2 regions of the Butyribacter sp. genome follow, and region 2 is predicted to be linked to the other one. Evidence: predicted binding sites of a transcription regulator. Region 2 holds the regulator's gene; the other holds the start of a gene.
The links. Region 2 encodes HrcA, which represses chaperone genes, less so after heat shock. Its sites were predicted from a motif close to TGTTAGCACTCNNNNNNNNNGAGTGCTAACA; they were not measured.
Positions count from the first base shown of each region.

Region 1 (7,218 bases), on a different contig from region 2:
TTGTTCCCTCGACATAAGTAACAACTCCATCCAGAAGTTTATCTGTTCCGCTTGTATATGTTACTATACCGTTTTTAAGTGTGTTTGTACCACTCTTCGCTGAACTTACGCCGTCCTTAAGTGTGTCCATTCCGTCTGAATAGTCACCAAACTTGCTGTCGAGTTTGTCCAGGTTTGAGCTGAGTTTATCTGAACCGTCTATAAGTTCCTGTGTTGCATCTGTAAGGTCATCAAGCTTATCTGTAAGGTCGTCAGTGCTTCCTATATCATCCATATCCATGTCTGAGAAAAATTCCGAACTTGCAACGGTGTAAGTTGATTTCATCTCAAAGTCTGTAACATCTGCTTTGATAGTAACTGTATCTGTAACTTTATCGTTGATTTTGCTAAGGTCGATGTCAACATCATCACCCAAATCAAGATTGTCAAGGTCAAGACTCTCTGAAAGTCCCGGCATTCCGTATGCCATGATTATATTGTTGTCACCTTCTGATACGATACTTCCGTTGTCAATAGTTACATTCTTAAAGTTGTCAACCGGAAGAATCATTCCTGTTACCATAACAAATGGTGTGTATATATCAACATTTTTCCCGCCAACTTTTTCCTTGCTCTTTGAAGTATTTGTATATTTTATCTTCATTTCAAGCTTTCCGCTTTTTCCTGCAAGTTCATCTGCTGCAATCTCTTTTCCGTCAAGTTTATATGTTATTGACATTCCGACAGGCATTTCCTTATCAGTTTTTCCCTGATAATAAATATCATCACTTTCTGTATTCCAGTTAAGTGACTCCCCATCCTGTGTGAACTTTTCATCACCTTTTGTATTTGTTATATCTGTAAGGTCTGAAGCATCTTTTACTTCTCCCTTATCTGCTGCATTTTTAAGCCAGTCAGATACGATAACGTCTGTTTTATTACCATTTGCATCAAGTGTTGCATAAACTGTTTCCTGTTTTGAAACATCTTCTGAATCAAGTCCTGACTTAGAATTTGTCTTAACTTCTTCCGTCACTTTATTTACCTGTTTAGCAACTGCCTTGTTTGTCATAACAAACATATGAGATGCGTATTCTACACTTCCTACAAGCAGCCCCGCTGCTAAAAGTCCTGAGACACCAATTTTGGCAACTTTTTTAATATTTTTTCTCATTTTACTGCCTCCTATATCATTCTATAAATTCACGAATTTTATACTAATCTTTTTATTTTGCTTCCAACTTCTTTTCTGCGTCTTTATGTGCTACTCCCGCTTTTATCATATCCCATGAACTTCTTATAATGATAGGATCAAATATCCAAAGCATTGCCGGAAGTATACAAATAACAACTATCATGCTTATTATCGCACCTCTTGAGAGAAGGTTACATATTGCACTTATCATATCAATTGCAGAGTATGCTGTTACTCCGAATGTTGCGGCAAAGAAACAGAAACCACTTGTAAGTATTGATTTCATTGAAGTTTCATGTGCAATTCTTATCGCATCTTTCTTATTGCATCCGTTTACTGTTCGCTCTTTATGATACCTGTTTGTCATAAGTATCGCATAATCGACTGTCGCACCAAGCTGAATTGTTCCGATAACAATACTTGCAACAAATGCCAGTGAAGTATTTGTATAGTATGGAACTGCCATGTTACATGCAATCGCAAATTCGATTACGGATACAAGAATAATCGGTATTGAAATGGATTTAAATGTTACAAGGATAATTACAAAAATAGCTGCTATAGATATATAATTTACCGTCTTTAAATCTACGTCTGTTGTATCTTGAAGATCCTTCATAAGAGGAGCTTCACCGATTACCATAGCGTCTTTCTGGTATCCCTTTACAATTTTCTGCATTTCGTCAAGCTGTGCATTTACTTCATCAGTTGCCGAACTGTAATCCGAGCATACAAACTGCAATTCATAATTATCAGTCTTTAACATGCTCTTTACATCCTCAGGTATCATACTGTCAGGGAAGTTTGGTCCAACAAGGGAATTAAGACCTATTACCCATTTGACACCGTCAACCTTTTCTATCTTCTTTATCATCTGGTTCTTTTCTTTTGCACTAAGACCGTCTTTCAAAAGAACCATATGAACATTACTCATATTGAAATGTTCTTTAAGTTTATCATTTGCTATCGCACTAGGGATATTCTTTGGAAGTCCCTGGTCAATATTGTAGTAAATCTTGTAGTTGCTGTTTCCGTATACTGCAGGTCCGAGTAAAACAAGGAAAATTACAATAGCAACTTTATAATGCTTTACAATAAAATCTGAAACTTTTGTAAGCGGTGGTATCAAAGCCTTGTGTGTTGTCTTTTCAATTGCCTTGTCAAATGTAAGAATCATCGCCGGAAGAACAGTTACACAAGTGATAACACCTATTACAACACCCTTTGACATTACGATACCGATATTGGCACCGAGTTTGAATGTCATGAAACAGAGTGCTACGAAACCGGCGATTGTTGTAACCGAACTGCTTGATACCGATTTGAATGTGTTTGATATGGCATGTGCCATAGCTCTCTTTTTATCATCAGGAAATCTCTTTTTATTCGCTTCATAACTTTCAAGAAGGAATATCGAGTAATCCATCGTAACCGCTAACTGTAACACCGCTGCAAGTGCCTGCGTGATATATGAAATCTCTCCGAGGAAGATGTTACTTCCAAGGTTGAATACTATTGCCATTCCTATATTTGTAAGGAATATAACCGGTGTAAGGAACGAGTCCATTGTGATAAGAAGAACCAGAAGTGATAATGCTGCTGCTATTGCAACATATACAGGCATCTCCTTTAAGGCAAGGTTCTTAATATCTGTAACGACACCTGACATTCCACTCGCATAGACATCTTTTCCAACTGTCTTACGAATATTTGTGATGGCATCCATCGTATCATCTGCTGATGTAGTATCATCAAACAATGCTATCATCATAGTTGCATTTCCATTAAAAAATGCTTCTTCAAGATTCTTAGGAAGCATCTCTGTCGGTACGCTTATATCAAGCATATCATCGTACCAAAGTACATCTTTTACATGTTCAATGCCCTCAATCTTTTTCTCAAGTGCTGCTGCCTGTTTGTTCGTCATATCCTCAACAACAACCATAGAAAAGGCACCCATGCCAAATTCATCAACAAGTGTATCCTGACCCGATACTGTTTCAAGAGTATTCGGAAGATAAGATAATACATCATAGTTTACTCGTGTGCTTACATATCCGAATACAGACGGTATAAGCAATGCAAACGCAATAATCAAGATGATATTCTTATGTCTTGTTATCCATTTTCCTAACATTTTTTCTCTTCCTTTCTTCATTCCTGTCTGAAATCTCCGCCAAATCTTTAAATCTTAATTGACGTTTGAACAGACTTTTTTGTTGACCATTTTCATCATCAACTGACCGATGGTCATTTCTATAATCCATATAGTACAGCAAAAATGACCAACAGTCAATATCAAATTTGACTGTTGGTCATTTTTATCAAAAACACACAAAAAGTGTTTATTTAAGCTTGTTATTCTATCAATAAGTCACAAAACTTTCACAATTTAAAATTCTTTATTTAGCAAGCAGAAGCATAATCTCATTACTTCTGTTCACGAACTCAGTCATTTCCTCTGCTTTAAGGGGATGATTTGCGAGCACTGCAAGGTCATAAAGCTGTTTACAGAACATATCAACATTTTCTGCTTCCTTATTATTAAGAATGTACTGCACAAGTTTATTTGAAGAGTTGAGCACAAGTGTCTCTGAGTCTCCAAACATATCCATTCCCATTCCGCCTGCACTGTACATCTTCATCATATCCTGCATACGGCGTGTTTCCTCTGAAAGTGTAAGCATTGATGATACACTTTCATTTTTAAGCTTCTCAACTTTGACTTCAAGCTTATCTTTTCCAAGTGCTTTCTTAAAGATTTCGCTAAGTTCCTCAGTTTCTTTCTTGAGTGTCTCCTCGTCAGCATCATCTTTCATTGTATCGTTAAGTCCTGCATCTATACGCTTAAAGCTTACCTTTAAATCACCCTGTTCAAGCTGTGATATAAATGCCTGGTCAATATTATGGCTTAATATAACGGCATTTATATTCTGTTCCTTAAACATGTTGACATACTGGCTCTGCTGCTGCATATCAGTTACATAGTAAACTGTTGTCGGTTCTTCCTCTTTGTCACCGTCCTTATTTTCCTGAGCATTCTCTTTATCTGCATCCTCTGTCTTGGCATCCCCATCTTCGTCTGCTTTAACAGCGTCAACATATTCAGGCAATGTAATATACTTGTCATTTAAGTCCTTGAATATGATATAATCTGACATCTTCTCTCTGAATTTGTCATCTTTTAAACAGCCGTATTTTATAAATGGACTTATATCTTCCCAATATTTCTCATAATTTTCTTTGTCAACTTTATACATTCCTGAAAGCTTGTCAGCAACCTTCTTTGTAATATAGTCAGAAATTTTCTTTACAAATCCGTCATTCTGTAATGCACTTCTTGAAACATTAAGTGGAAGGTCAGGACAGTCAATAACTCCTTTAAGAAGCATTAAAAATTCCGGAATTACTTCCTTAATGTTGTCAGCTATAAATACCTGATTGTTGTAAAGTTTTATAACCCCCTCAAGATTATCATACTCTGTATTAACCTTAGGGAAATATAAAATTCCTTTAAGATTAAACGGATAATCCATATTCAAATGAATCCAGAAAAGAGGCTCTTTGTAGTCATTGAAGACCGATCTGTAAAATTCCTTGTATTCATCATCTGTACAATCGTTTGGATGTTTCATCCAAAGCGGTGTTGTTGTACTGATTGAAACAGGTCTCTTGTTAATCTTGACCTTTTCCTTGCGCGGAGATACTTCGACAACCTCTTTTTCTCCGTTTTCATTTTCTCTCTCTTCTGTCTTTGCTTCCTCAACAATGTTTTCAACTACAACATCATCTTCACGGAGTTCTTCTTTATCTATTGTCTCATATTCCTGCTCGGCTCCTTCTTTTGAAAGGAATATCTCTACAGGCATAAATGAACAATATTTTGTAAGAACTTCTCTTACACGGTACTCATTTGCAAATTCAAGACTGTCCTCTGATAGATAAAGTGTAATAGTTGTTCCAACCTCTGATTTGTCACCTTCTGACATCTCGAAATTGATACCGCCTTCTGACTCCCAGCGTACAGGTGTCGCACCCTCTTTCCATGATAATGTATCTATTGTAACTCTGTCAGCTACCATAAATGCAGAATAAAATCCAAGACCAAAGTGTCCGATAATCTGCTCTTCATTTGCCTTATCCTTATATTTTTCAAGGAAATCAGTAGCTCCTGAGAATGCAACCTGATTTATGTATTCATCAACTTCATCCTCTGTCATACCAAGACCCGTATCTGTAAATGAAATGCTCTTTCCTTCAGTATCAACAACGACCTGAATACTTGCCTTATAATCATCAGGTATTGTATACTCTCCCATAATATCAAGTTTTTTAAGTTTTGTGATGGCATCACATCCGTTTGAAACAAGCTCACGAATGAAAATATCATGGTCTGAATAAAGCCATTTCTTTATAATCGGAAACATATTTTCTGATTCAATTGATAAACTGCCTTTTCTGCTCTGCATAATAAAATCTCTCCTTTACTCACATAATCTTTAAAATATTATCTGTCCCTTTTGTCACTGTCTTTAAAGGACTATCATTTACATATTTAAATTCAGTTAGCAATCATCATTATAGACTGCTAACAATTCTCACAATGAGTATAATAATACGGGTATCAAAAAATGTCAAGACAAAATTAGCACTCTTTTTAAAAGAGTGCTAATTTTTTTATAATTTTTATTCTATTATATTATAATAATGTTGTAACTTCTCCGATAACTTTCTCGCCACCGTTTCCGTCCGCATCATATGCCGTTACCGCATATTCATATGTCTTGCCCGACTCTGCGAAAATGTCATTATATGACTGAGCTGTCTTCTTATCAAGCCTTGCAATATATGACCACTTTTTAGTTCCTTTCTCTCTCCTGTAAACATTACAGTAAGATGTATAGGAATTTGCTTTCCAGCTTATCTTTACACCATCTTCATCAGCATAAAGTTCCTTTATTGGTGCTGTTGAATTTTTTGAATATACCGTAAATTTCTTTTTTGTTTTTCCTACTGAAAACAAAAGTTTAGCGTTAAAGACTTTATTTTCTTTAAATTTTACTTTCCATTTGTCATATGATATTACTTCATGTTTCCTCTGAATGGCAAGTTTCTTTGACTTCCATGCCGGGAATACCTTTACAACAACATTCATATTTTTAACGGCTGTTCTGTTTATTGAACTTATGTCTTTATATCCGTCTTTTCCAACAACCTTAATTTTTGTTGTTGCCGACGGTCTGCTCGCATATCCTAAAGCATAACATATGTTGTTTGCCGCATCTCTTCCGAGTTCATTGTACGCAAGCTGTGTGTAATGTATCGTACTGTGAATCTGACTGAGAGATGTTGGCAGTTTTAATGAGCCTTTTCTTGTTTTATTCTGCTGTGTATATTTTGCATCCGTGCCATATTTATTTTTAAAATAACTTTTTACTGAACTGTTTTTAAGCCATACTTCCGACAACTGGCTTGCAAGGAATATGTCTTTATATGCATTTTTACTTGAATTGCACATATAATACTGAGCTTTTCTAGGTCCTGTAAGTTCAAGGTCTGCAAGTGAAGTAGGTTTTCTATGTGACCTTACCATCAATATTCCTGCAAACTCAAGACTTTTATGAACATACTTATAACTGGCAGCCTTGCTTCCTCTAAGCTGTGTTTTAAATGCTCTATGCATTTTAATAAAGTAATTGAGATAATCTCCCGCATTCATCTTGAAATCCTGTTCACCCTGAAGCCAAAAGTATCCTTTATGGCTCAACGTATAATGTCCGGCTTTTATCTCTTTGTTTAAGGTTCTCTCACATGCCTTGTATAACGCAACTGCCTGCCAGAAGTTATTATCGGCACCTTTCTTAGGAAGCCATGTTGTAATTGAACTTCCTCCATGTGCCGCATTCACAACCCAGACTTTCTCTTTAAGCTTTTTGACCCACTGATCAGCCAAAGCACTGTCTATGCCTGACTTTCCGGAAGCTGTTGCAGTTGCAGTAAGATTGTTTGTCCTGCACCACTGATTTTGTGAACTGTTGTCTGTA
Region 1 is NZ_DBLYGC010000010.1:31,087-38,304, forward strand. Features, by position in the region: gene ACZLXV_RS06060 (hypothetical protein) at 1-1,153, opposite strand, end outside; gene ACZLXV_RS06065 (efflux RND transporter permease subunit) at 1,206-3,332, opposite strand; gene htpG (molecular chaperone HtpG) at 3,577-5,643, opposite strand; gene ACZLXV_RS06075 (sialate O-acetylesterase) at 5,874-7,218, opposite strand, start outside.
Region 1: a site for HrcA is predicted at 5,818-5,848, ahead of htpG (molecular chaperone HtpG). Genes of this name have one in related genera too.

Region 2 (7,218 bases):
GATGTAAAAGGTATGAAGATAGGTATTCCTAAGGATTATTTTGGTGAGGGTCTTGACAGTGAAGTAAAGGATGCTGTTTTAAATGCTGCCAAAGTTCTTGAACAAAAAGGTGCTATAGTTGAAGAATTTGATTTAAGCCTTGTCGAATATGCCATCCCTGCATATTATGTTATTGCATGTGCAGAGGCAAGTTCAAACCTTGCAAGATTTGACGGTGTAAAATACGGATACCGCACAGAGGAATATGACGGTCTTCATAACATGTACAAGAAATCACGTTCTGAAGGATTTGGAGCAGAAGTAAAAAGAAGAATTATGCTTGGCTCTTTTGTATTAAGTTCAGGATATTATGATGCATATTACCTTAAGGCCCTCAGAACAAAAGCTCTCATAAAGAAAGCTTTTGATGATGCATTTGCAAAATATGATGTTATTTTAGGACCTGCAGCACCTACAACGGCACCAAAGCTTGGTGAAAGTTTGAGTGATCCGCTTAAGATGTATCTTGGAGATATATATACTATCTCAGTAAACCTTGCAGGACTGCCGGGTATAACTGTTCCATGCGGAATGGATTCAAATGGTCTTCCGATTGGTTTGCAGCTTATTGGTGACTGCTTTAAGGAAAAGAATATTATACGTGCAGCATATAGTTTTGAGCAGACAAGAGAATTTAAACACAGTCCGCTTGCAGATTAATGGAAAAGAGGTAAAGTATGAAACAGTATGAAACAGTCATAGGATTGGAAGTACATGTAGAGCTTGCCACAAAGACAAAGATTTTTTGCGGATGTTCTACAGAGTTTGGCGGAAAACCAAATTCACATACATGCCCTGTATGTACAGGTATGCCGGGGTCACTTCCGGTACTTAATAAAAAGGTTGTTGAATATGCCACAGCAGTAGGTATTGCCACAAATTGTACAATCACCCAGAATTGTAAATTTGACAGAAAAAATTATTTTTATCCCGATAACCCGCAGAATTATCAGATTTCACAGTTATATCAGCCTATATGCAGAAACGGACATATTGATATAGAGACAGAAAGTGGTGTTAAGAAGAGTATTGGAATACATGAGATTCATATGGAGGAAGATGCCGGAAAACTTGTGCATGACGAGTGGGGCGAGAGTTCGCTTGTAGATTTTAACCGTTCTGGTGTACCGCTTATAGAGATAGTATCTGAGCCTGATATGAGGTCTGCTGAGGAAGTTATCGCATATCTTGAAAAACTCAGACTTATAGTTCAGTATCTCGGTGCTTCTGATTGTAAATTACAGGAGGGTTCAATGCGTGCTGATGTAAACCTTTCGGTAAGAGAAGTCGGAGCTACAGAGTTTGGAACAAGAACAGAGATGAAAAATCTTAACTCATTCAAGGCTATTGCAAGAGCGATAGAAGGAGAAAGAGAGCGTCAGATAGACCTTATTGAAGCAGGTGAAAAGGTTGTACAGGAGACAAGAAGATGGGATGACACAAAAGAGTATTCTTATGCGATGCGTTCAAAAGAGGATGCACAGGATTACAGATATTTCCCTGAACCTGACCTTGTTCCTATAATTATAAGTGATGAATGGCTTGAGGAGATAAAGAATAACCAGCCTGAATTCAGAGATGAGAAATTTACAAGATATGTTGAAGAATATAATCTTCCTGAATATGATGCGGACATTCTTACTGGGAACAAGCATCTTGCTGATATTTTTGAAGCTACAACAGCACTTTGCAACAACCCTAAAAAGGTATCAAACTGGCTTATGGTTGAGACAATGCGTCTTATGAAGGAAAATGAGATGGAGCCTGAACAGCTTAAATTCTCTCCTGAAAACCTTGCAAAACTTATAAATCTTGCAGAAAACAGAGTTATTAACAGTTCAGTTGCAAAAGAAGTATTTGAAAAGGTATTTACTGATGATATTGACCCTGAAAAGTATGTTGAGGAAAATGGTCTTAAAAATGATACTGACGACGGAGCATTAAAAGAAACTATTGAAAAGATAGTTGCCGACAATCCACAGTCAGTAGAAGATTATCACAGCGGAAAGAAGAAAGCTATAGGTTTCCTTGTAGGTCAGACTATGAAAGCTACACAGGGAAAAGCTGATCCGGGAATGATAAACCAGATATTAAAAGAAATACTTGACAAGTAGATTTAAATAAAAATGGAGGTGAGGGTATGGGGGCTGAAAAAAGAAGAAGTAAACGTATACCAATCACTATGCATCTTGAAGTGTCGTCGTTATTTAAACAGGACAATGTTCATGTAAAAAATATAAATGCGCCTGTTGAGATAACAGATATTTCAAGAAATGGTATTGGGTTTATAACTAAAAGTGTACTGCCTATAGGTTTTTACTTTAATTCAAGACTTGAATTTGAAAAAAAGAATGATTGTTTAAATTGTGTAGTGCAGATAGTAAGAAGAAAGCAGAAAGAGGATGGAACTACACTTTACGGATGTGAGTTTGTGGGTATGCCATCAATATTTGACTATATATTTGATGATATAGAGAACGAATATTCAAAATGTCATTCTGATGAAGATGGGGAAAATGAATAAATCTGAAAGATAGATGTTACGAGCATTTTACTATTCCATAAAAAGTGCTCCCTTTCCGGTGTATAAGAAAGGGAGCATTTTTTGTCTTTACATTAGTTTATACAAGTTATTTGACAAAATGTCAATGATACATTACACTAAGCTCTTATATCAAAAGAAAATCTTTTCATTTCAGTTGTCTGCTGCGTGTTTATTTTTGTATTGATAAATTCATCAATGGTGCTTGTGCTTGCGTCGGCTTTTTCTATTTTAACATGGCAGACATATCCCTGAGAGTTAAGTGCATCTTTTAACATATCTGCATTTGTGGCAAGAAGGTCGATTGATTTGTCATTATCTGATATAAATTTTGTAGTTATTTCATTGTGATTTTTATCAAGATAGACATCCAGTGCACCTAAATTTTCCATGTCAAGATGTAAAAGTACATGTATATTGTCAAGGTTCTTTCTTAATTTTTCTTTCTTTGTGTATACATAGAGGTCGCCATGTGCATCCTGATTTTTCAACTTTAGTGGCATTTGGAAATATGAAAATGCCTCACTTAAAGTTTTCATAAATTCGATATTGCTCTGTGCATCTCTTGCATTTTGACCTAAATTATCTGAATCCTGACCTGAAAGGTTTGATTTTATAAGTGATTCAAAATCTTTTAATTGCTCATGCATTTTGTTGTAGAAAGAATTTATGTTTTCTCCATCCTTTAACTTTTGTGGTGAAAGAGTCCATGTACTTTGCAGTACCTTTGAAAACAAAGTTTCAAAAGACTGGGATTTAAAAAGTTCGTTTATAAGTTCAGGCTCTGACAGCGGTATGACATTTTTGATGACAGCAAGAACTTCTTTTGCGCTGGCATTTCCCGAAGCAATTTTTACAATGAGAGATCTGCTTATAGGTAATTTTGAGAGCGTGTTTAAAAGTTCTGTTCTGGCATCCTTATCGAGAAATGTACTAAGATAGTCATTTTCTCTGCCTAATGTCTGAAATTTTTCGCAGAGCGTATCAATAACAGTATTTGTAGCGGATGACTGCGGATTATCAGCGTTTTGTGATGATTGCTGTAACATGCTGTTGATTGAATTTTTTGCACTTTCCGTAATATTATGAAGGAATTTTGCGGCAAATCCAATTTTACTGTCAGGTGCGGCATTGTTCGGTGTTACAGTGTTTTCAGACAAATTACCAGCATTGCCAGCATCTTCTGAAACTTCGGATGCCTCAGCAGTATCAGAAGTTTCAGTGGTTTCGTTTATCGGTGCATTTTCATTGATAGTAGGAATGTTTTTAAATAAATCCGTATTTTTTAATTTTGAAATATCCGTTGCGGATTCAAGTGTACTGTCAATGTTTAAAAGGGTCTGCTGAAAAAGCTCGTTTGTAGGATTTGTTCCGTCCGGAAAAACAAGTGATTTGCTTCCAGCAGAGTCTCTGAGTATGGTAAGTGCATCGTGGAGAGACAATGTACCGTTTTCAAGTTGTTCAAGAGTGTCTTCTGTCATTGCCGTATTAGAAAGTATGTCCATAAGCTCCTGACGCTCTGAATCAGTCAGGAAAGATATGGAAGGGGAGTTTGCTGCGTTATTCTCTTCATCAAACGACTGAAAAAGTATTGATATAAGCTTTTCACCAAATGCGGCAACTGATTGTGAATCGGCATTTTGCGAAAGTGAACTAAGCAAATCAGGTATTTCCGAAGAGAGTGAAGAAAGCTTGTCAATAAGATGATATGTCCCGTGTCTGTAACTTGAAAATTGTGATACGGTATCTTCATTTATATCCATCATAAGCCTTTTCATTATGGCGAGAGTTGAAAAATCTTCTGTTTTACAGTCATAAGCCTGTTGCATAAGGGACTGTATCGACTCTTTGTTTATTGGCAGGAGATTGTCCATAAGAGCTTTTACTGTTGCCTGATTGTGCTCTGTATTAGGAAGTCCCGCTTCTTCAAGGGCTTTGTTTATAAGATTTAATTCCGTATCAGAGTAGCTGTTTTTGACAGGGGAGAGCAAAATCTGACCGGGATTTGGACTGCTGAGCGAAAAGGCTGCAGTTTGTCCGATTGAAAGCTTTGAGCTGTCTTCTATATATCCTTTTAATATGGTATTGTTATCAAGAGTGACAGTTATCTCGTTGCCCCTTAGGTCAGAAATCTCACCTTTTACAATGTCACCCACTCTGAGCTGGGTTGCACTTCTGGCAACGCCATAGTCACTGTTTCCGCCGGGAGTGCGTGATACGGAACCTGAACTTTGTGTGCCGGCGTTTCCGCCGCGTGATGTGGAGGTCCTGGACTGTGCACGTCCGTTTGATGTCTGGCTGTTTAATCTGTTTGCATTTAGTGAATTTATTCTATTTGTATTATTGTCCATATTTTTCCTCGTTTTTTTAATATTATTATTACCAACCAATGCCACGGATTGCTTCATTGCCATGCAATTTTCGCAATACTGCATCATTATATCTATTATATCGACTTATTTGGTAAGACTTCAGTATTAAGTTGCAAAAAAAATAAAAAAGTTTCAAAATATCCTTGACAAGATTTTATATGCGTGCTATCTTACTTTATAGATGTTAGCACTCCACCACAAAGAGTGCTAACAGAGAAACAGAAGGGAGTGGTTAAGTGGAGTTAGATGATAGAAAGTTAAAGATACTTCAAACGATTATCAGAACTTATCTTGAAACCGGAGAGCCGGTTGGTTCAAGAACGATTTCAAAAGATACAGACTTGAATCTAAGTTCAGCGACTATCCGAAATGAGATGTCTGATCTTGAAGAGATGGGATATATCATACAGCCTCATACATCAGCAGGCAGAATTCCTTCTGACAAAGGTTATCGTCTTTATGTAGATACGATGCTTGATGATAAGACAAGTGAAGTTATGAATCTGAAAGATGAACTTGAACAAAAAGCGGGAAAGATAGATGTATTACTTAAACAGGTAGCTAAGCTTCTTGCAAACAATACAAATTATGCGACACTTGTTTCGGGACCGAGATATGAGTCGAAGAAAGTTAAGTTTATCCAGCTTACACAGGTTGATGCAGACAGCATTCTGGCAGTCATAGTTCTTGACAACAATGTAGTTAAAAATGAAATAGTAAAAGTCGAGGGTTCGATAGACCAGGAGATGATGGTAAAGTTAAACTTTATTTTAAATACCACATTAAACGGTCTTGATGTTACCGAGATGAACTTGGCTATTATCAGAAAGATAAAAGAACAGGTTGGCAGCTATACGGAAGTTATCGATTCGGTTTTGGAAGTTATCGGTAAGGCACTTACTGAAGATGATGATTTAGAAATTTATACGAGTGGTGCTACAAACATTTTAAAATATCCTGAACTTTCGGATAAGGCAAGTGCAACAGAGATATTAAATGCCTTTGAGGAAAAAAATATTATAGGTGACTGGCTTGATACGGCAGAATCAAAAGCAGGTGAAAGTGATTCTAAGAAATCGGGTTCAAGTGATACTCATGACATTCAGGTTTATATCGGAAATGAAACAAAAGTAGATACCATGAAAGATTGTTCAGTTGTTACGGCGACATATAAAATACACGAAGGTGTATATGGAAAAATTGGCATTGTAGGACCAAAACGAATGGATTATGATAAGGTTGTAAGTACATTGCAGTCGCTAATGTCTGAACTTGATGATATATTCAAGGACAAATAAATAAGAGAGGTGGCAGGAAATTGGCAGCAGACAATAAAGATATAAAAAAAGACATAGATATTGAAGAAGTAAAAGATGAAAATAGTGTTGATGATGCTGTAGAAGAAACAACAGAAACAGCAGAAGATAAAAAAGAGGAAACTTCCGGTGAAGAAACACCAAAGAAAGAAAAGAAGTTTGGAAGAAAAAAAGACAAGGCAGTTGAAAAGCTTGAAGAGAAAGTTAAAGAACTTGAAGATATGAGGGTGAGACAGCTTGCTGAGTTTGAAAATTTCCGTAAGCGTTCAGAAAAAGAAAAGAGCCAGATGTTTGAAGTCGGAGCAAAGAGTGTGATTGAAAAAATTCTTCCGGTCATGGATAACTTTGAGAGAGGATTACAGGGAGTTCCTGAGGAAGAAAAAGATGCACCTTTTGTTAAAGGCGTAGAAATGGTTTACAAACAGATGCTCACTGCTTTTGAAGAGATGGGAGTTAAGCCTATTGAAGCAGTAGGAAAAGAGTTTGATCCGAACCTTCACAACGCTGTTATGGCTGTAGATGATGATTCATTGGAAAGCGGAACAGTTGCAGAAGAAATGCAGAAAGGTTACATGTACAAAGAAAGTGTTGTGAGACACAGCATGGTAAAAGTAGTTAATTAGTTTAATAAAATATGAAATAAAGAGATTATAATATAGGAGGCAATCATTATGAGTAAGATTATTGGTATTGATTTAGGAACAACAAACTCTTGTGTAGCAGTTATGGAAGGTGGAAAACCTGTAGTAGTTGCAAATACAGAGGGAGCAAGAACAACACCTTCAGTTGTTGCATTTACAAAGACAGGAGAGAGACTTGTAGGTGAACCTGCAAAACGTCAGGCAGTTACAAATGCTGACAAGACAATTTCTTCTATCAAGAGACACATGGGTTCTGATTATAAAGTTACAATAGATGACAAGAAATATTCTCCACAGGAAATTTCAGC
Region 2 is NZ_DBLYGC010000016.1:11,134-18,351, forward strand. Features, by position in the region: gene gatA (Asp-tRNA(Asn)/Glu-tRNA(Gln) amidotransferase subunit GatA) at 1-699, shown strand, start outside; gene gatB (Asp-tRNA(Asn)/Glu-tRNA(Gln) amidotransferase subunit GatB) at 717-2,153, shown strand; gene ACZLXV_RS08630 (PilZ domain-containing protein) at 2,180-2,563, shown strand; gene fliK (flagellar hook-length control protein FliK) at 2,701-4,932, opposite strand; gene hrcA (heat-inducible transcriptional repressor HrcA) at 5,190-6,251, shown strand; gene grpE (nucleotide exchange factor GrpE) at 6,272-6,892, shown strand; gene dnaK (molecular chaperone DnaK) at 6,941-7,218, shown strand, end outside.